DNA from 2 places in the Caballeronia sp. EK genome. Region 1 is predicted to be linked to the other one. Evidence: predicted binding sites of a transcription regulator. Region 1 holds the regulator's gene; the other holds the start of a gene.
What was found. Region 1 encodes FNR, which switches genes on or off when oxygen is low (the NO sensors DNR and NnrR bind a similar motif). Its sites were predicted from a motif close to TTGATNNNNATCAA; they were not measured.
Positions count from the first base shown of each region.

Region 2: cyoA (ubiquinol oxidase subunit II) is a predicted target of FNR. The motif match lies at 3,045-3,058, and genes of this name have one in related genera.

Region 1 is NZ_JACSUE010000002.1:882,320-892,956, forward strand. Features, by position in the region: gene IAG25_RS08425 (3-keto-5-aminohexanoate cleavage protein) at 1-136, shown strand, start outside; gene IAG25_RS08430 (MFS transporter) at 280-1,608, shown strand; gene IAG25_RS08435 (DUF1993 domain-containing protein) at 1,621-2,193, opposite strand; gene IAG25_RS08440 (PQQ-binding-like beta-propeller repeat protein) at 2,262-4,037, opposite strand; gene IAG25_RS08445 (hypothetical protein) at 4,321-4,581, shown strand; gene IAG25_RS08450 (hypothetical protein) at 4,646-4,876, shown strand; gene IAG25_RS08455 (PAS domain-containing sensor histidine kinase) at 4,923-6,017, shown strand; gene IAG25_RS08460 (response regulator) at 6,095-6,742, shown strand; gene fnr (fumarate/nitrate reduction transcriptional regulator Fnr) at 6,904-7,638, shown strand; gene IAG25_RS08470 (DUF1488 domain-containing protein) at 7,614-7,919, opposite strand; gene IAG25_RS08475 (hypothetical protein) at 8,002-8,298, opposite strand; gene IAG25_RS08480 (universal stress protein) at 8,330-8,776, opposite strand; gene IAG25_RS08485 (universal stress protein) at 8,992-9,819, shown strand; gene IAG25_RS08490 (hypothetical protein) at 9,870-10,064, shown strand; partial or broken gene IAG25_RS08495 (MFS transporter) at 10,087-10,637, opposite strand, start outside.
Region 2 is NZ_JACSUE010000014.1:103,456-114,092, reverse strand. Features, by position in the region: gene cyoC (cytochrome o ubiquinol oxidase subunit III) at 1-30, opposite strand, end outside; gene cyoB (cytochrome o ubiquinol oxidase subunit I) at 30-2,039, opposite strand; gene cyoA (ubiquinol oxidase subunit II) at 2,043-2,927, opposite strand; gene IAG25_RS32210 (hypothetical protein) at 3,133-3,999, shown strand; gene IAG25_RS32205 (MFS transporter) at 4,184-5,434, shown strand; gene IAG25_RS32200 (NarK family nitrate/nitrite MFS transporter) at 5,437-6,825, shown strand; gene IAG25_RS32195 (nitrate reductase subunit alpha) at 6,969-10,637, shown strand, end outside.

The DNA of each region.
Region 1 (10,637 bases):
TCAGCTCGCCGAGTCGAGCGCGGCGCAGGTGCGCAAGATCCGTCAGGTGATTGAAGGCATGTCGCTCGATGTCGCGACGCCCGCCGAAGCGCGGCAGATGTTGTCGCTCAAGGGCGGCGACAACGTGAACTTCTGATTTTCAAACGCACGCGCCGCGTGACCGGCGCGTGCGCTCGCCATTAAAAATACAACGCTTAACGGAGACACTTTCTTGAAACGCCTTCCCGACACCGCATTGCCCGCGCGCATCGCGCGCCCCTTCTGATTCCGGGAGTCATCATGTCCAAGCCCAACACGACGAGCGTCTCGTCGCACGCATCGCTCAACAGCCTGATGCTGCGCAAGCTGATGCCCTTGCTGGTGATCGTCTATGTGATCAGCTTTCTCGATCGCACGAACATCGCGCTTGCGAAGCATTCGATGAGCATCGATCTCGGCATCTCCGCCGCCGCATACGGACTCGGCGCAGGTCTCTTCTTCCTGACCTATGCGGCCTTCGAGATTCCCAGCAACCTGATCATGCACAAGGTCGGCGCGCGCTTCTGGATCACGCGCATCATGGTGACATGGGGCGCGCTGTCCGTCGCGATGGCCTTCGTCACCGGCGAGACATCGTTTTATGTGATGCGCCTCTTGCTCGGCGCGGCCGAAGCCGGACTCTTCCCCGGCGTGATGCTCTATCTGACGTACTGGTTCGGACGCGAGGAACGCGCCCGCGCCACCGGCTACTTCCTGCTCGGCGTGTGCGTGGCGAATATCGTCGGCGGCCCGCTCGGCGGCGCGCTGCTCGAACTCGACGGCCGGCTCGGCTTTCACGGCTGGCAATGGCTCTTCGTGATCGAAGGCGTGCCCGCGATTCTGCTGGCGTTCGTCGTGTGGAAAATGCTGCCCGATCGTCCGACGAGCGCGTCGTGGCTTTCACGCGATGAAGCCGTCGCGCTGGAACGCCGACTCGCCGCCGAACAGGACGCGCAGGGCGGCGGCCACGGCGCGGGCGCATTGCGCAGCGTGCTCGGCGATCGTCAGGTGTGGCTCGCGATTCTGGTCTACTTCTGCCATCAACTGACGATCTACACGGTCATCTTTTTCCTGCCGGGCATCATCGGCGCGTCGGGGAAATTTTCTCCGCTGATGATCGGCATGCTCAGCGCGACGCCGTGGGTCGCAGCCGCGATCGGCGCAGCCACGCTGCCGCGCTTCGCGAGCGATTCGTCGAAGAGCCGTCGCATCCTGATCGCCGGACTCGTCATCATGGCGTCGGGCATGCTGATCGCGGCATGGGCGTCGCCGGTGATCGGCCTGCTCGGCGTGTGCCTGTCGGCGCTGATGTTTTTCGTCGTGCAGTCGATCATCTTCACGTTCCCGCAGTCGCGCCTGTCGGGCAGCGCGCTCGCGGGCGGTCTCGGTCTCGTCAATTCGTGCGGCCTGCTGGGCGGCTTCGTCGGACCGACGGTGATGGGCATCATCGAGCAGACGACCGGCCGCGCGATGAACGGGCTCGTGTGTCTCGCGATCGCACTCCTGATCGCCGCGGTGTGCAGCACGCGCCTGCGTCATGGCAACGAGGATTGCGCCGACGACAAACGCGGCGTGATGTCGAACGCGTAATACGCCGACGCTTCAACCCTGCGGCAACGTGCCGGGCCGGATATACGCGAACATGTGCGCTACGTAATCCGGCTTGCCGAGCGGCACGCCGTGATTGCGCAGGATCGCGTATGCGGTCACGGCGTGAAAGTAAAACTGCGGCAAGCACCAGTCGCGCGCGTATTGCTCGCCGGTCATATCGAACACGATGCCGTTGGGCAGATCGAGCGCGATCTGCGCATCGGCGCCGGCATCGAGCGCATCGGGCGCAAGGCCCGAAAGAAACGCGATCGCTTCCGCAATGCGCGCCTGCGCGTCGGCGAACGAGCCTGGCTGCTCGTTCGACTTCCATCCCTCTTCACGCACGCTGCGCAAGGTCGGCGGCACGGCTTCTCCGCGCAATCGATACGCCGGCTCCTGCGCCTGAAAGCACACGAAGCGCACTTGCGCCGCGAGCGGATACATATCGGGCGCGAGACGCAGGGTCACGAGCGCATCGGGATTCGCGTCCTTTTCCTGCTGATGCGCGGCGGCCTTGTCGAGCCATGTCGACAGGTTCTTCAGCGTCTGCAAGAAGGTCGGAACGAGAAGACGGGTCAGTTGCATGAAAAACGCTCCACGGGTTGAAGTTCCGCGATCTTATCCCGATGCGGAACTTCCTCGCGCGGAACGCTTCACAGCAAGCCAAATACGACGACGCCCGTTTTCGTGCCCACGTACACCTTGCCGTTCGCGATGGTCGGCGAGATGAACTTGTTGTTGCCGAACTGATCGCGTGTGCCCGCCTGATTGCTGTTGTACAGCTCGGTCGCGAGATTGCCCGCGTTGTACGCATGCAGCACGGCAGTGGGCGTGGTGTTCTCGACGCCCCATACGATGCCGTTCGTGCTGCCGTTCGCGGAGATGACGGGCGCGAGGCCGGGGAAATTCCAGTTGCCCGCCGGGCTCGTGGTCTGACTCGACGCGACCGTCGCCACCACCGCGTTCACGACCGGCAGCGCCTTGAGGTGATCGCCCGCAGGACCGATATAGATCGTATTGTTGTAAAACGCGGGCGCGGTGAACACGGGGCCGGTGATCGTCGAATACAGCGGCTGATAGATGTGATCGCCGTTCGAATCGAACTTGCCCATCGAGTCGCGATTCACGACGTACAGCACGCGCGTCTTGCCGCCGCCGATTGCGAGATGCTGCACGTTGCCGTTGATATCGGTGACATCGGGGAGGACCAGCACGCCGCCCGAGCCGAGATCGAGGTCCGCGTTCGATTCCGCGATGGTATCCGACGGCTCGAAGTAATCGCTCACCTGAAGCGCCAGCGTCGGCGTCGGCGTGACCTTCAGGAAGCCGTTGCCGAAGTCGTTCTTGTTGGGCATCTCCTGCGCGTTGGTGGTCGGATCGAAGGTGCCGTTGCCGTCGAGGAAATAGATCGACGTGCCATCCGACGCGAGGCCCGCGCCGCCCATCCAGATGCCGCCCATCTGGCCGTTCGGCGTCACGTTGACGATGCCTGTCTGCTTGAGCGTATCCGCGCTGTAGCCGATGACCCAGCCGGTGTACGGCAAGGCGTCGCAATGCGAGCTCCATGCCGTGTAGACGACGCCGTTCATGAGCAGCAGCGACGCGCGCTCGATGTACTGGCCGGGCGTGAAGGGCACGACGCCGTTCACGCTGCCCGATCCGGTGCCGGGATACGAACCGGTGATTTCGGTCGGGCCGCCGAAGAGCTCGGCGCCTGTCGCGATGTCGATTGCATGAATGCGCTGGTGATACGCGCCGCCGCTGTCCTTCGACATGCCGACGACATACATCGCGCCATTCGGCCCACGCGTGCGATCGATGACGGGCGTCGCCGTGATGCCGATGGTCGGCGTGGTCTGGTCGCAGCCGTGATCGTCGCTCGGAACTTCGCCCGCGAGCAGCGTGGAGACGTGCCAGAGCACGGTGCCCGTGTCGGCATCGAACGCGTAGATGCTTGCGTTCTCCGTTTCGACATACAGCACGTTATGCGTGCCGCCCGCGATCGGCACGTTGCCGAGAAAGAGCGGCTGGGCATCGACGGCGCCATCGACGGTATAGACGCCGAGCTTGCCGAATGTCGAGCTGTTGACGTTGGCAAGCGTGAGTTTGGTTTCGGCGAGCTGCTGCGCGGTGCGGCGCATGTCGTTGTGATACGTGGTGACGTCCATCGGCGTCGCTGCGGACGGCCGGGTCGTCGCGGGCGTGCTCGCGCCCGAAGGTGCGCTCGCGCCGCTTGCCGGCGATGCCGACGATGCGGATGATGCCGACGATGCCGGCGTCGCCGGACTCGACGCCGCAGCCGGCGACGATGCCGATGCCGCGCCTCCGGATGTCGCGGACGGATCGGAGCTGGAACTGCCTCCGCTGCATCCGCCGATGATCGCTGCAATGGCAACTGCGGTCACGCCAACCGATAAATGCCCTTTCATCTGCGGATCTCCGTTTCGGGACGAGCGGCCGGCCCCCGATGCTCGCGATTATTGTCTGCGGCGGCTTAATACGGGAAAAGATCGTCGGGGGACGGCTAGGATTTGGCGGAACGGTCGGTCTCGCTCCCGTGCGCCCTTCCCTCTGAGTTAAGCACACGCCGGAGAAAAGTAAAAAAGCTTAAATCGGATAAGCCGACAAAAATTGAACGGTTAGGCTTATTGCTTACGGAATGAAGGGCATCACAAGTGCCACTCCACCGAAAACATAGAACCTGAGAGAACGATGACCCAATCAGAAAATGTCATCTACAAAGGCCATGTGCTGAGCGCGACCGCCGTGCTGGAGCAGGACCGCTATGCGGCGATGCTCATCGTCCGGGAACCGGACGGCACGCGCCGCTCAAGCGGCATGCTCGGCGAATTCACCAGCGCGACCGGCGCGGTCCGCTACGCATTTGCGTATGGCATGGCCGAAATCGATCACCGGCAGTCCATGCAGCACCCGCGCCCTTCCAGCGGCGCCCGCGTTGACCAGCACGCCTGATCCCGGGCGCAACTCGCGGCACGCACGCCGCCCGCGCCTCCGACCATTCCGACAAGTCAAATCTATGATCATCTATCATCGGGGAGCGGCTTTTCAGCCCTCCGTCACTCGTGTGGGCAATGCGTTCGTCGCGACCGCGTCGATTCTGGAAGAGGACGGCCACGCCACCTCGCTCGGCAATCTCGGCGCGTTCGCAAGCAAGGACGGCGCGCTCGGTTTCGCGGTGCGCTGCGCGACCGCCTTTCTCGATGGCGACGAACTGCCCATGCCGCCTTTCCGGCTGACTACGCAATAGCATTGCAACGCGTCGCACGTTGCTTGCGCGCCTGCCCCTTGCAACGATGACGAACGCACCCGCAACCGAACCCGTCGATCCACGCGCGCCGCTCTCGCCCTCGCTGCAAACGGATGCGTCTTTCCGGCTTCTCGTGGAGGCCGTCGAAGACTATGCGATCTTCCTGCTCGACGCGCACGGCAACGTCGCGACATGGAACAACGGCGCAAAAAGGATCAAGGGCTATGACGCGCGGGAAATCGTCGGCCGTCATTTTTCCGTCTTTTATCCGCCCGAGGACATCGCGGCAGGCAAACCGCAGAGCGAACTCGCGATAGCGGCGCAGGCCGGGCGCGTCGAAGACGAAGGCTGGCGCATTCGCAAGGATGCGAGCCGCTTCTGGGCGAACGTCGTCATCACCGCGCTGCACGACGCGCACGGCAATCTGCTCGGCTTCGCCAAGGTCACGCGCGACATGACCGACCGGTTGCGGCTCACCGAACTGCAACACGCGCGCGAACTCTCCGCGCACGTTCAGAGCGCACTCGAAAACGAGCGCGCGTCGATCGCCCGCGAATTGCACGACGATCTCGGCCAGCAACTCGCCGCGCTGAAGATGCAGATCTCCCTTCTCGACACCGGCGCGCACGATGCGCATATCGCGAAGCAATCGCTCGCGCAGATCGACACGATCATCGGATCGGTGCGGCGCATCGCGGCAGGCCTGCGCCCGCCCGTGCTCGACGACCTCGGTCTCTTCGCCGCGATCGACTGGCTCGCCTGCGACTTTCGCCGGCGCTACGATCTGACGATTCATCTGGATCTCGAAGGCGAGGAAGACGGATTCGACACGACCGCCTCCACCTCGGTCTTCCGGCTGGTTCAGGAAGCGCTCACGAACATCGTGCGCCATGCGCGGGCCAGCGAGGCGCGCATCGCGATCGTCTGCGCGCAGTCGCGCTGCACGCTGACCATAGAAGACGACGGCTGCGGCGCCGATGTCACGCGCGGGCGCACCGCCGGCGCGTTCGGCCTGCTCGGCATGGGCGAGCGCGTGCGTCAACTTGGCGGCGTCATCGCGTTTCGCAGCGCGCCCGGCGAAGGCTTTCGCATTCGCGCGGAGATTCCGCTCGGGCATCGCGCCGGCGACGGCTTCCCTTGATTTGAGTCAACCGCTACGAGGCTGTCGTCGGTAAACTCGAACTCCGCGCGAGTCGGTCGACAAAAGGAATCGCATCGATGACGATAAGAGTGCTGATTGCCGATGACCATGCACTCGTGCGCGACGGCCTGCGCCACATTCTCGCGAACGCACACGGCTTCGAGGTCGCCGGCGAAGCGAGCGACGGACCGGCTACCCTCGCGCTCACACGCGCAACCGATGCCGACGTGCTCGTGCTCGATCTCTCGATGCCGGGCCGCGGCGGCCTCGACCTGCTCAAGCAGATCAAGGACGAAAAGCCCGCCATGCGCATCCTCGTGCTCACCATGCACGCTGAACAGCAATACGCCGCGCGCGCCTTCAAGGCGGGGGCGTCGGGATACATCACCAAGGAAAGCGCGAGCGCGGAACTGGTCGCGGCGGTCGGCAAGGTCGCGTCGGGCGGCGTCTACGTGAGCCTCGCGATGGCCGAACGCTTCGCGCAGAGCCTCAGCGAACCCGCCGACGCGCTGCCGCATCAGCGTCTGTCGAACCGCGAGTTCGAGGTGTTCCGGCGCTTGTGCGCGGGTGAGTCGATCAGCGATATCGGCGAGGCGCTGTGCGTGAGCGCAAAGACCGTCAGCACCTACAAGGCGCGCATCCTCGACAAGATGCGCATGCCGCACGAAGCAGCGCTCGTGCGTTACGCGGTGCGCCATCAGCTCTTCGACGACGACGGCGCCTGATCCCGATCGACGCGTGTCAGCGTTTCCCTACACGGCTTCCCGAACGCCTACAGTACGATCCGCCTGCGCCGATTTATTTTCGAGATGAAGCAGCCAATAATCCGAGGCGTGGCATTCAGGATCGCGCATCGATGCGCGATCCGCTCGACAGGAGGCGCAGCATGATTCCCGCGAGCGCAGAGACTCTCGGCACGAGAGCCGAGGTGAAGCGCACGAACACACGTTGTTCGACATGCTCGATGCAGCGCATCTGCATGCCGTCGGATCTATCGCCGGTCGATTACGAACGTCTCGACGCGATCATCTGCTCGACGCGTTCCGTGCGGCGCGGCGAAACGCTCTTCCGTTGCAGCGATCCGTTCCAGAGTCTCTACGCGGTGCGCAGCGGGTGCTTCAAGACCGTCGTCATGCACCGCGAAGGCCACGAGCAGGTCACGGGTTTTCATCTGCCGGGCGACGCGCTCGGGCTCGACGGCGTGAGCGCCGATCGTCACACGTGCGATGCGATCGCGCTGGAAGACAGCGTCGTCTGCATCATTCCGTTCGACCTGCTCGAATTGCTGTGCCGCGAAGTCAGAGCGCTCCAGCATCACGTGCATCGCGTGATGTGCGGCGAAATCGTGCGCGAATCCAACCTCATGATGATGCTCGGCACGATGACGGCGGAGCAGCGCGTCGCGGCGTTCCTGCTCAATCTCTCGACGCGCATGAAGGCGCGCGGCTATTCGCCGGCGCAATTCGTCCTGCGCATGACGCGCGAGGAAATCGGCAGCTATCTCGGCCTGAAGATCGAAACCGTCAGCCGCATGTTCTCCAGGCTGCAGAAAGCCGGTGTGATCGATGCGCGCGGCCGCGACGTTCGGATTCTCGATCAGGCCCGGCTCGAAGAAGTCTGAGCGCGTGCCTGGCGGAAGCGGAAAAATCCGCTGCGCAGCATGACCGATGTGCCGCCGACGCGGCTCAGCACATGTTCGGCGGCCCCTTCGATCGACGAGCGATGGCTCTCGAAAGCCTGCTGTAAATCTTCCTCCCGCCACGACGCCGCGCCGAAGTGATCTTCCAGCGCCTCGGCGGAAATGGTGCACGCGATGCGCTCGCCATCGGCGAAGGCGGCGAACGTGAGTGAAGGGACATCGCCCTGATAGACGGGCGGCTGGCTGGGAAATGTGATGTTCATGCCGATACCTCGCAATGGTTTCGACCTGCGGCGCATATCCACTGAGTCTCGGCCATGAATTCGCGCTGCGTATTGATCTGGATCAATACCGCTCGCGCAGGATTCGCACGGCGTGGTCGAAGGCGTGATGCATCGCCACGGTCGGATCGGCGTCGGTGTTCCGCTGCACCGTGACCTGCTCGGAATCGCGCGTGAGAAGCACTAGTTGTGCATCGTAGACGGGTTGCCCGGACGGGTCGGGACAGGCCTTGATCGTGAGCCGGCAATCGACGATATCCGTCGCGACGCCCGCAAGCCGCACGAGTTCGACGCCCGCTTCCCGTTCGATCACGTTCGAGCCGGAAAAGCCGAGGTAGGCGATCTGCATTCCGAGGCCCATGTGATTGTTTCTCCTGTCAGGCCGCTGATCCTCACCCATCCTTGCCCTCACCATTCGACGCACGCATCAGCAGCACGGGACACGTCGAGCGTCTGACGAAAGCTTCGGCGACGCTGCCAAGCGCAAGCCGCCGCAATCCAGTCCGGCCATGCGTGCCCATCACGACGAGATCGGCGGGCATATGCGCCGCGCGTCGCTGCAGGCATTTCGCGATCGTGTCGGTCACGTTGCGCGTTTCGGCCAGTTCGGTTTCGCAGTCGATGCCCGCGGCGATCGCGCGCGCCTGCGCGGTCTCCAGCGTGCGCGTGCCGTCCTCGCGCACGCTCACGCGATACTGCGCAGGAAACGACGAAAGCGCGGCCACGTCGATGACGAAGACGATGTTCACCCTGGCGAGCGTGCCGATACGGATCGCTTCATCGAGCGCGCGTTGCGAGCATTCACTGCCATCGAGCGCAACCAGGATATTGCGGTACATCGTCTTTCGTCCTTCACGTCTGTGCGATGCGTTCGCGCACACGGCGCGGCGAACGCACTCACTCTATCGCGCTGCTCGTCTGCGCAATTGACCTGAATCAAGCGCAAGCACATCGGCGCGCGACCCCGCTTCCGTTGATCTGAGTCAAGCGACTCACGGCGGCGTCTCCTTAGACTCGGGGCCATCAACTCTCAGCGGACTCCAGGAGTCATTCGATGAGCTACAAGACGATCCTCGTGCACCTCGATACGAGCGTGCGCGCCCATCCCCGTCTGGAAACCGCGCTGCAACTCGCGAGGCAATTCGACGCGTATGTGATCGGCCTCTATTCGGTTTTCGAGCCGAACGCGCGCGCGTTCAACGTGATGGCCGGCACCGCCGCCTATTACGAAGCGCGGGCCGCCGTGCGCCGCGAACAGGCCGGCGCGCTGGAACGGCTCTTTCACGCGGAATTGAACCGTGCGGGCGTATCGGGCGAATGGCTCGCGCCAGCCGAACCCGCGGATCATGCGGTGCCGCATCACGCGCGCTGCGCCGATCTCGTGATCGCGGGCCAGGACGATCCCTCCGATCCCGAGTCCTATATAGGCGACGGCTTTCGCGAAAATCTCATCCTGTCCGCCGGACGTCCGGTGCTGCTCGTGCCCTGCACCGGTTTCTTTCCCTCCATCGGCCGGTTTCCGATGATCGCGTGGGATGGCGGCCGCGAAGCTGCGCGCGCGGTCCACGACGCGTTGCCATTGCTGAAGGCGGCCGGGCGCGCGACCATCGTCAGGGTCGATGAGAAAGCGGACGAACGCATCGCGGACGCGGACATCGCCGCTTGCATCGCGCGGCATGGCGTGGAGGTCGATATCGTGTCGGGCGCGAGCGGCGCGGATGCATCGGCGGGCGACATCCTCCTATCGCGCGCCGCCGATCTCGGCGCGGATCTCGTCGTGATGGGCGGCTACGGTCATGCGCGCTGGCGCGAACTCGTGCTCGGCGGCGCGACGCGCACCTTCCTGCAATCGATGACCGTGCCGGTGCTGATGTCGCATTGATGTGCGCCGTGTACGATAGACACGTCGACTATCGGATTTCAGGAGGCGCCATGAAAGCGGTATGCCCGCTGCACGGGCCGACGACCATCGTCCGCACGAACGCGTACGGCTTTCCGGTCTACGCGTGCTGCTGCGACGACGTGCCTTATGCCACGCCGCCGGATGCATGCACGAGGGCGCCGACGCAACGCGGCGCCCCTTCCGAGCCGCAGAAGCCCCGGCAGCCGAAACCTCGAAAGGAATGATTGCGGGGCGCGCGCAATTGCTTCAAACCGGATCGGCCTGCGCAGCGGGAATGGCGCCAGCTTTTCGCGGTGAACGGCGCGAATCGATCAGGCACACCGCCAGCATCGCGATGACGCCAGGAATGGCAATCGCGACGAAGTTCTGCTGAAGCGGCAACGCGCGGCTCACGAGAAAACCGATCACGATGGGCGCGAGAATCGCACCGCTGCGCCCGATGCCCGACGCCCAGCCGATGCCCGTCGATCGAATGGCCATCGGATAGAACTGGCCGGCGAACGCATAGGTGACGATCTGCGTGCCGATGGTCGATGCGCCCGCCAGGCCGACAAGGAAAAACAGCACACCGATCGGTACCTTCACGCCCAGCAGGCTGATGGAGATAGCCGCGAGCGCGTACATCGCGATGAGGACCTATTTGATGTTGAAGCGGTCGGCGAGCCATCCGCCGCCGATCGCACCGATCATCGCGCCGAAGTTCAGGACGAGCACGAACGTGAGGGCCGAGCCGAGGCTATGTCCGGCACTCGCCATAAGCTTTGTGAGCCATGAACTCAGCGCGTAGACCATGAAGA
Region 2 (10,637 bases), on a different contig from region 1:
GTGCTGCGCGGAAAGTGTCGATTGCGACATTACATTGCCTCCAGTTCGAGTTCGCGCTCCGTAGCGGACTTCTTAGGCGACTTCGGCGGACGATTGCGCTCTTCGGTCGACTTCACGGTCGCAGCCGGGATGATGAAGCCGGCGTTCTCACGGAAGCTGTAGCCGATCACCGTCGCGGCGATGCCGACGAGACCCGCGATCGCCAGCCACCAGATGTGCCAGATCGCGGCAAAGCCGAATGCGAGCGCGAACAGACCGATCACGAGACCCGCGCTCGTATTCGAGGGCATCTGGATGTCGCGGTACGGACGCGCATCGATGCGGCCGTGTTCCTTGGCATCGGCGAAATCGTCGAGTGCACGCACGGCCGGGATATTCGCGAAGTTGTAGACGGGCGGCGGCGAGCTCATCGTCCATTCGAGCGTGCGGCCGTTCCACGGATCGCCGCTGATGTCGCGATACGCGGGCTGGTTGCGACGGACGATGCTCACGACGATCTGCAGGACCTGGAACACGACGCCCAGCGCGATGATGCCCACGCCGACAGCAGCGGCGATGAAGAAGGGCTGCCACGCCGGGTTGTCGTAGTGATTCAGGCGGCGCGTCGCACCCATGAAGCCGAGAATGTAGATCGGCACGAACGCGACGAAGAAGCCCACGAACCAGCAGATGAACGCGTTGCGGCCGAGCTTTTCGTCGAGCTTGAAGCCGAACACCTTCGGCCACCAGTACTGCACGCCCGCGAAGTAACCGAACACCACGCCGCCGATGATCGCGTTATGGAAGTGCGCGATCAGGAACAGCGAGTTGTGCAGCACGAAGTCCGCGCCCGGGATCGCCAGCATCACGCCGGTCATGCCGCCGAGCGTGAAGGTGATGACGAAGCCGATGGTCCACAGCACGGGCGTCGTGAACTGCACGCGGCCGCGATACATCGTGAAGAGCCAGTTGAAGATCTTCACGCCGGTCGGGATGGAAATGATCATCGTCATAATGCCGAAGAAGGCATTGACGTTCGCGCCCGAGCCCATCGTGAAGAAGTGGTGCAGCCACACGAGGAACGACAGCACCATGATGCAGCACGTCGCCCAGACCATCGTCTTGTAGCCGAAGAGCGGCTTCTTCGAGAACGTCGCGACCACTTCCGAATAGATGCCGAACGCGGGCAGAACCAGGATGTAGACCTCGGGGTGACCCCAGGCCCAGATCAGGTTCAGGTAGACCATCGGGTTGCCGCCGCCGTCGTTCGTGAAGAAGTGCATGCCCATGTAGCGGTCCAGCGCCAGCAGCGCGAGCGCCACGGTCAGGATCGGGAATGTGGCCATGATCAGCACGTTCGAGCAGAACGCCGTCCACGTGAAGACGGGCAGTTTCATCCACGTCATGCCGGGCGCGCGCATCTTCACGATCGTGACGAAGAAGTTCACCGCCGTCAGCAGCGTGCCGACGCCGGACAACTGCAACGCCCAGATGTAGTAGTCCACGCCGACGCCCGGACTGAACTGCGTCTCGGAGAGCGGCGGATACGCGAGCCAGCCCGTCGAGGAGAACTCGCCGATGAAGAGCGACAGGTTGATCAGAATGGCGGCGACGGCCGTCATCCAGAACGACAGCGAGTTGATGAACGGGAAGGCCACGTCACGCGCGCCGATCTGCAGGGGCACGACGAGGTTGAAGAACGCGACCAGAAGCGCCATGGCCATGAAGAAGATCATGATGGTGCCGTGGGCCGAGAAAATCTGGTCGAAGTGATGCGCCGGCAGATACCCCGGCGAATCGAGCGCGATGGCCTGCTGAATGCGCATCATGACGGCGTCGGCGAAGCCGCGCACGAGCATCAGCCCGGCGACGACGAGATACATGACGCCGATGCGCTTGTGATCGACCGAAGTCAGATACTCGCGCCAGAGCCAGCCCCATTTGCCGAGTTTGGTGAGAAGGGCGACCGTACCGAGTGCGAGGATCGCCATGAAGACGGTCGCCCCCATGATGATGGGCTCGTGGTACGGGATCGCCTCAAGCGTTAATTTGCCGAACATGGCTTACCCCTTTGTTACACAATTTGCGCCTACGACCGAGTTGCCGTAGTTGTACTTCGCGACGATGTTGCTGAAGAGCTTCGGATCGACGGTCGAGAAGTAGCGCACGGCAACCTTCTCGCTCGGGCGCGCGACGCCGGTGTAGACGTCCATGCTCAATGCTTCGGGCGCGTTCCTGACTTGCTTGAGCCACGCGTCGAAGTCGGCGTTGGACATGGCCAGCGCGCGGAACTTCATGTCGGAGAAGCCTTTGCCGCTGTAGTTCGCCGAAATGCCCGCGTAGTCGCCCGCGTGATCGGTCAGGAGGTGCAGCTTCGTCTGCATGCCGGCCATCGCGTAGATCTGGCCGCCGAGTTCCGGGATGAAGAACGAGTTCATCACCGAATCCGACGTGATGCGGAAGTTCACCGGCGTGCCAACCGGAAACGCGAGCTGATTCACCGACGCCACGCCCAGATCCGGATAGATGAACAGCCACTTCCAGTCGAGCGCCACGACTTCGACGTTGATCGGCTTGACGCTGGATTCCAGCGGCTTGTACGGATCGAGCTCGTGCGTGCTTTTCCACGTGAGGATGCCGAGGTACAGGATGATGATCGCGGGGATGATCCAGACCACGACTTCGATGGCCGTGGAGTGCGCCCACTTCGGCGCGTAGGTGGCGTTCTTGTTGGACGCCCGATAGCGCCATGCGATGAACAGGGTGAGCAGAATCACCGGAACCACGACCAGAAGCATGGTGTAAGTCGCGGTGGCGATCAGCGAGGATTCCGCTGCGCCGATCACGCCTTTCGAGTCCAAAACCTCCAGCTTGCATCCCGAAAGACCGACACTGGCTATCAGCCCCGATAACAATGGCACTGCTAAACGTTGGGTATTTTCATTCATTGCATTCGCTGGTTTCTATGATCGAAGCGTCCCGGGAAGAACGCCACTGCACGGCTTTGCGCCGCGTCAAGATCATGCCACGCGCGATTTTTCGCGATGGCCCGAATGTTTGGAAAATTGTTTCAGATCAAGCTGATGCGACAGGGTGTCGCGCGCGATATGACTCTTGCGGAGTGGTCCGAAAGGGCAGGAGAGTCTACAACGAATGGTTGACGTCGCGGGTGTCATAAAAGGTGGCTGGGCGCGGGTCAAATCATGTCGCAAAGATGAAAATGATTGTCCGGCGCGGGCCCCATCGGCATGCGCCGATTTCCAGAAGGCAACAGACAATATGAAGAAGAAAATCTCGATTCTCGCCGCCAGCTTGCTGGCACCTGTATTCGCCCACGCCGCGTGTTCCGATTTCATGCAGACATGGGTCGACAAATTGCATCACGGGCGAACGCTCGATTCGCGCCTTGCCGTTTGCAAGGAATGGCCGACCAACCCGGATCTCACGCTCGCCGTATTGCCGCTCAAGCAGAAAGGCGATAGCGACGACGAAGGCATCGACGATGTGGAGGTTCTCGTGGCAGACAGCGCTTCCGGCTCGGTGATCGCGCACGTCTACGAGCCGAACGCGATTACTTTCGACGCTGTTCGGGTGGACGGCATCGAACTCGATACGGCGCGGTATCAACTGAAGCCGGGAAATCGCGCGTTCGGCGTGCGGGTCGATTACTCCGGCTCGTCGCGCGTGAATCCCTTTGGCTCGACGTCGCTGAATCTTTATACGATCGAAGGTCAGACATTGCGCAAGCTTGTCGACCGGCTGGCTATGTCGAACTACAGCGGCGAGAACGACGGAGCGTGTGACGGCTATCTCGATTCCACGACCCGGACGATCGATATCGGTCCTGCGGGCCGCGAGGGATACGCGGCTCTGAAAATCGCTGAAAAGTCGACCCACACAGTGAACAAAATGGTCGGCCAAACCTGCACTGACAGGGACTCGCCGGCGCTGCGCAAGAACTTCACATTGGAATACAACGACGGACATTACATCGTTCCGAAGGCGCTGCGACAGGACTAGAAAAGGCGCGATGCGCATTCCACGCGCGGGCTTCGCAAAAGACGTGAAACGCGAAGGCGCTAACCCATCCGAACTACGCCGCACTGACTAGCGGCACGACGTCGCCGCATCCGCATGGCGGATAGGCGACTCGCGCGACGTTCCTTACCCTTGTCGATAAAGCAGCAACGACAAGGGAAGGACGATGAGCGTCGTCGACACACACCTCGAATCAAGAGCATTGGCCGACATGCGCGCCTGGCGCGTGCTCGGCGCCAGCACGTTCGCATTCACGATCTGCTTCGCCGTCTGGATGGTCTTCGCCATCCTCGGCATTCCCCTCAAAAAGCAGTTGCATCTCACCGATACCGAGTTCGGCCTCATCGCCGCGACGCCCGTGCTCACCGGCTCGCTGTTGCGCGTGCCGCTCGGCATCTGGACCGACCGCTTCGGCGGCCGCCCCGTGTTCTTCTGCACGATGGCCGTCACCGTCATACCGATCTGGCTGATCGGCTACGCCACCGAACTGTGGCAATTCCTCGTGCTCGGTTTGTTCGTCGGCATCGCGGGGGCGTCGTTTTCCGTGGGCACGCCGTATGTCGCGCGCTGGTTCCCGAAGTCGCGCCAAGGCTTCGCGATGGGCATCTTCGGCGCGGGCAACTCGGGCGCGGCGCTCACCAAGTTCGTCGCGCCCGTGCTGATTCTAGCGGCGGGCACGTGGACCATCGTGCCGAAGGTCTATTCCATCGCGATGCTCGTCACCGCGCTGCTCTTCTGGTTCGCGTCGACGTCGAACCCCGCGCATCGCAGCGCCGGCGCGCCCGGCCTCGCCGCGCAGATGGCCGTGATGAACGACCGTCGCATGCTCCGTTACGCGCAGTACTACTCGGTCGTGTTCGGCGGCTACGTCGGGCTCGCGTTGTGGATGCCGCAGTACTACGTGAATCAGTACGGCTTCGGCATCGAACATGCCGCGTTTCTCGCCGCCTGCTTCTCGCTTCCAGGCGGCATGCTGCGCGCGCTCGGCGGCTGGATGTCCGACCGCTTCGGCGCGTATCGCACCACATGGATCGTCATGTGGATCGCGCTCGCGTGCTTCTTCCTTCTGAGCTATCCGGTCACGGACTTCGTCGTCCACGCGAAGGACGGTCCGCGCACGTTCCACATCGAGACGGGACCGGTCGCGTACACCGCGCTGATGTTCGTCGTCGGCGTTGCGATGGCGGTCGGCAAGGCGTCGGTTTTCAAGTTCGTCGCGGATGAGTTCTCCGCGAACATCGGCGCGGTGTCGGGCGTCGTCGGACTCGTAGGCGGTCTCGCCGGTTTCCTGTTGCCGATTCTTTTCGGCGCGCTCGCCGATCTCACCGGCGTGCGCACCACCTGTTTCATGCTGATGTTCGGCGCGACTGCCGTCAGTCTCATCTGCATGCACTTCACGTTTCAACCCAAACACTAGTCATGTCTTCAAGATACTTGCTCACTCGATGGGAGCCCGAGAACGCCGCCTTCTGGCGCGAAACGGGAGAATCGGTTGCCCGCCGCAACCTCTGGATTTCGATTCCCGCACTGGCGCTGGCCTTTACGGTGTGGTCGCTGTGGAGCGTGGTGGTCGTCAGTCTCGACAAGGGCGGCTTTCACTTCACGAAGGACCAGTTGTTCTGGCTCACCGCGCTGCCCGCGCTATCGGGGGCGACGCTGCGCATTTTCTATTCGTTCCTCGTGCCGATCTTCGGCGGCCGGCGCTTCACGGCGTTCTCGACGGCAAGTCTCTTGATTCCGGCGATCGGCATGGGCGTCGCGCTACGCGACCCATCGACAAGCTATTCGACGCTGCTCGTGCTCGCGCTTTTGTGCGGCCTCGGCGGCGCGAACTTCAGTTCGTCGATGGCAAACATCAGCTTCTTCTTTCCCAAAGCGAAGAAGGGTTTCGCGACTGGCATGAACGCGGGCATCGGCAATCTCGGTGTGTCGGTCGTGCAGTTCGTGACGCCGCTCGTCATTTCCGCAAGCGTGTTCGGCACGCTCGCCGGCGAAACCCAGACCTATGTCTTGAAGGGTGTCGAGCACAGCATCTGGCTGCAGAACGCGGGTTTCATCTGGGTGCCGTTCATCGTGATCTCGGCGTTCGCGGCGTGGTTCGGGATGAACGATATCGCGGACGCGAAGGCATCGTTCGCGGAACAGGCCATCATCTTCAGGCGCAAGCACAACTGGCTCATGTGCCTGCTCTATATCGGCACGTTCGGCTCGTTCATCGGCTTCTCGGCGGGCCTCGCGCTGCTGACGAAAGCGGAGTTTCCGTCGATCAACCCGACGGCCTACGCGTTCCTCGGACCGCTCGCGGGCGCGTTGACGCGTCCTGTCGGCGGCTGGATTTCCGACCGCCTTGGCGGCGCGCGCGTCACATTGTGGACCCTCATCGCGATGATCGCCGCGGTCTTCGGCGTGATGGCGTTTCTCCCGCACGACGGCTCGGACGGCAGCTTCGCGGGCTTCCTCGCCATGTTCATAGCACTGTTCGCGCTGACGGGAATCGGCAACGGCTCGACGTTCCGCATGATCCCCGTGATCTTCCTCACGCAGAAGCAGCGCGAAGCCGAAGGCAAGACCGAAGCGATCAGGAAGCAGGCGATGCACGAAGCGGGCAAGGAATCGGCAGCGGTGCTGGGATTCGCGGGCGCGATCGGCGCGTATGGCGGCTTCTTCATCCCGCGCAGCTTCGGCACATCGATGAGCATGACCGGCTCGCCCGACGCCGCGCTCTGGTGCTTCATCGCGTTCTACGCGGTGTGCGCGGTGGTCACCTGGGTCTGCTATGCGCGCCGCAACGCGGACATGCCGTGCTGAGCTAGTCCGAAAGGCGTAGACGCGCTAGTCCTCATGACGCGTCTCGATCGCTCCTTTCGGAGAATGGGCGCGCGGGCATCGCGTCTCTACACTCGAATCAATGTATTCGTGGCGGCGCATGGCCGCCACGCCCGGAGAAACGGATGAGTCACTTTCTGGATCGACTGAAGTTCATGTCGCGCGTCAAGTCCACGTTCGCGAACGGACATGGCGCGGTCGTGAACGAAGATCGCAAGTGGGAAAACGCCTACCGCAGCCGCTGGCAGCACGATAAGATCGTGCGCTCCACGCACGGCGTGAACTGCACGGGCTCCTGCTCGTGGAAGGTCTATGTCAAGAACGGTCTAATCACGTGGGAAACGCAGCAGACGGACTATCCGCGCACGCGTCCCGATCTTCCCAATCACGAACCGCGCGGCTGTCCGCGCGGCGCATCGTATAGCTGGTACGTGTATTCCGCGCAGCGCGTGAAGCATCCGATGATTCGCGGCCGTCTCATCGAGATGTGGCGCGAGGCGCGCAAGACGCTGGATCCAGTGGCGGCGTGGGCATCGATCTGCGAGAACCCGGAGAAAGCGAAGCGCTACAAGAGCGTGCGCGGCCTCGGCGGCTTCGTGCGCGCGGACTGGGATACCGCGAGCGAGATCATCGCGGCGGCGAATGCCTACACGATCGGCAAGTACGGACCGGATCGCGTGATCGGTTTCTCGCCGATTCCCGCGATGTCGATGGTTTCCTACGCCGCCGGCGCGCGCTATCTGAGCCTGATCGGCGGCGCGTGCCTTTCCTTCTACGACTGGTACTGCGACTTGCCGCCGGCATCGCCGCAAATCTGGGGCGAGCAAACTGACGTGCCCGAATCCGCGGATTGGTACAACTCCACATACCTGATGGTGTGGGGCTCCAACGTGCCGCAAACGCGCACGCCGGACGCGCACTTCTACACGGAGGTGCGCTACAAAGGCACGAAGACGGTCGCGGTGTCGTCGGATTACGGCGAAATGGTGAAGTTCGGCGACATCTGGCTCGCGCCGAAGCAGGGCACCGACGCCGCGCTCGCCATGGCGATGGGCCATGTCGTGCTGAAGGAGTTTCACGCCACGGCCAAGTCCGCGTACTTCCGCGATTACGTGAAGCGCTATACCGACATGCCGATGCTCGTCGTGCTGCGCGAACACGAAGGCACGCTCGTGCCCGACCATTTCCTGCGCGCATCGCAACTGCGGAACGATCTCGACGAGGCGAACAATCCGCAATGGAAGACGCTCGTCATCGACGAGACGAGCGGCAGGATCGTCGCGCCGAACGGCACGATCGGCTTTCGCTGGGGCGAGCCGAATCACGACGACGGCGCGAAGGCCGGGCGCTGGAATCTCGAACAGAAGGACGGCGGCTCGGGCCGCGATATCGATCCGCGTTTGTCGCTCATCGGCGCGCACGACGAAGTGGCGGATGTGAGTTTCCCGTACTTCGGCGCGGAACATGACGCGTTGCTGGCGCGCCGCGTGCCCGTGAAGCGCATCGTGCTCGCGGATGGTGCGAGCGCTCGCGTCGCGACCGTGTACGACTTGCAGTTGGCGAACTACGGCGTGGATCAGGGTCTGGGCGGCGCGAACGTCGCCACGTCCTACGATGACGACGTTCCCTACACGCCCGCATGGCAGGAGAAGCACACGACCGTGCCGCGTCATCTCGTGATTCAGGTGGCGCGCGAGTTCGCGGATAACGCGGACCGCACGCAGGGCAAGAGCATGGTGATCGTCGGCGCGGCGCTGAATCACTGGTATCACAACGACATGATCTATCGCGGCATCATCAATCTGCTGATGATGTGCGGCTGTATCGGCAAGAGCGGCGGCGGCTGGGCGCATTACGTGGGCCAGGAAAAGCTGCGTCCGCAATTCGGCTGGGCGCCGCTGGCGTTCGCGCTCGACTGGTCGCGCCCGCCGCGCCAGATGAACGGCACGTCGTTCTTCTATAACCATACGAGCCAGTGGCGTCACGAGAAAGTGGCCGTGGATGAGATTCTCGGACCCAGCGCCGACAAGTCGCGCTACGAGAACCTCTCGATGCTAGACATGAACGCGAAGTCGGAACGCATGGGCTGGCTGCCGTCGGCGCCGCAGCTCGGCGCGAATCCGCTCGATATCGTCGATGCCGCGAAGCGCGCGGGCCGCGATCCGATCGAATACACGGTGGAGCAACTGAAGTCGGGCGCGCTCGGCTTCGCTTGCGACGATCCCGACAATCCGGCGAACTTTCCGCGCAACATGTTCGTGTGGCGTTCGAACATTCTCGGCAGCTCGGGCAAAGGGCACGAATACTTCCTTAAGTATCTCCTCGGCACGCAGAACGCGTTGTTCGCCGATGAAGCCGATGCGATCAAGCCAGGCGAAGTGAACGTGCGCGACGCCGCCGAAGGCAAGCTCGATCTCCTGACCGTGCTCGATTTCCGTATGAGCACGACGTGCCTGTATGGCGACATCGTGTTGCCGAGCGCGACGTTCTACGAGAAGAACGACCTGAACACGTCGGACATGCATCCGTTCATTCATCCGTTGTCGGAGGCGGTGCAGCCGTTGTGGGAAAGCAAGAGCGACTGGGAAATCTACAAGGCGATCGCAAAGAAGTTCGCGGAGATCGGCGGCAAGCATCTCGGCACGCGCACCGATCTCGTGTGCACGCCGCTCATGCACGACACGCCGGGCGAACTCGGGCAGGCGTTCGAGCCGAAGGACTGGCGTCATGGCGAATGCGATCTGATTCCCGGCAAGACCGCGCCGTCGATGACGCTCGTCGAACGCGACTACAACGCGATCTACGACAAGTTCACGTCGGTCGGACCGTTGCTCGCGAAGCTCGGCAACGGCGGCAAGGGCATCAACTGGAATACGGCGCATGAGGTGAACGAACTCGCGTCGCTGTCCGGCGAGAAAGAAGGGCGTCCGCGTCTCGACACCGCAATCGATGCCGCCGAGATGATCCTCACGTTCGCGCCCGAAACGAACGGCCACGTCGCGGTGAAGGCGTGGGAAGCGCTTTCGAAGATCACCGGACGCGATCACTCGCATCTCGCGCTCGGCCGCGAGCACGACAAGATCCGCTTCCGCGACGTCCAGGCGCAGCCGCGCAAGATCATTTCCGCGCCGACCTGGTCCGGGCTCGAATCGGAAGAAGTCAGCTACAACGCGGGCTACACGAACGTGCACGAGCTGATCCCTTGGCGCACGCTTACCGGCCGCCAGCAGTTTTATCAGGATCATCGCTGGATGCTGGATTTCGGCGAGGGTTCGTGCGTCTACAAGCCCGCGATCGATACGAAGACCATTTCGCCGATGCTCGGTGCGAAGCCCAACGGCGAACATGAACTCGTGCTGAACTGGATCACGCCGCACCAGAAGTGGGGCATCCACTCGACGTACACGGACAACCTGCGCATGCTCACGCTGTCGCGCGGCGGTCCACACGTGTGGGTGTCGGAAGCCGAAGCGAAGGAAGCCGGGTTGAAGGACAACGACTGGGTCGAAGTGTTCAACGTGAACGGCACGCTGACGGCGCGCGTCGTCGTGAGCCAGCGCGTGCCGCGCGGCATGTGCCTCATGTATCACGCGCAGGAGAAGATCATCAACGTGCCGGGCGCGGAGACGAGCGGCATGCGCGGCGGTATCCATAACTCGGTGACGCGCACGGTGCTCAAACCGACGCACATGATCGGCGGATACGCGCAGCAGGCCTACGGTTTCAACTACTACGGCACCGTGGGCAGCAATCGCGACGAATACGTCATCGTGCGCAAGATGAAGAATGTCGAC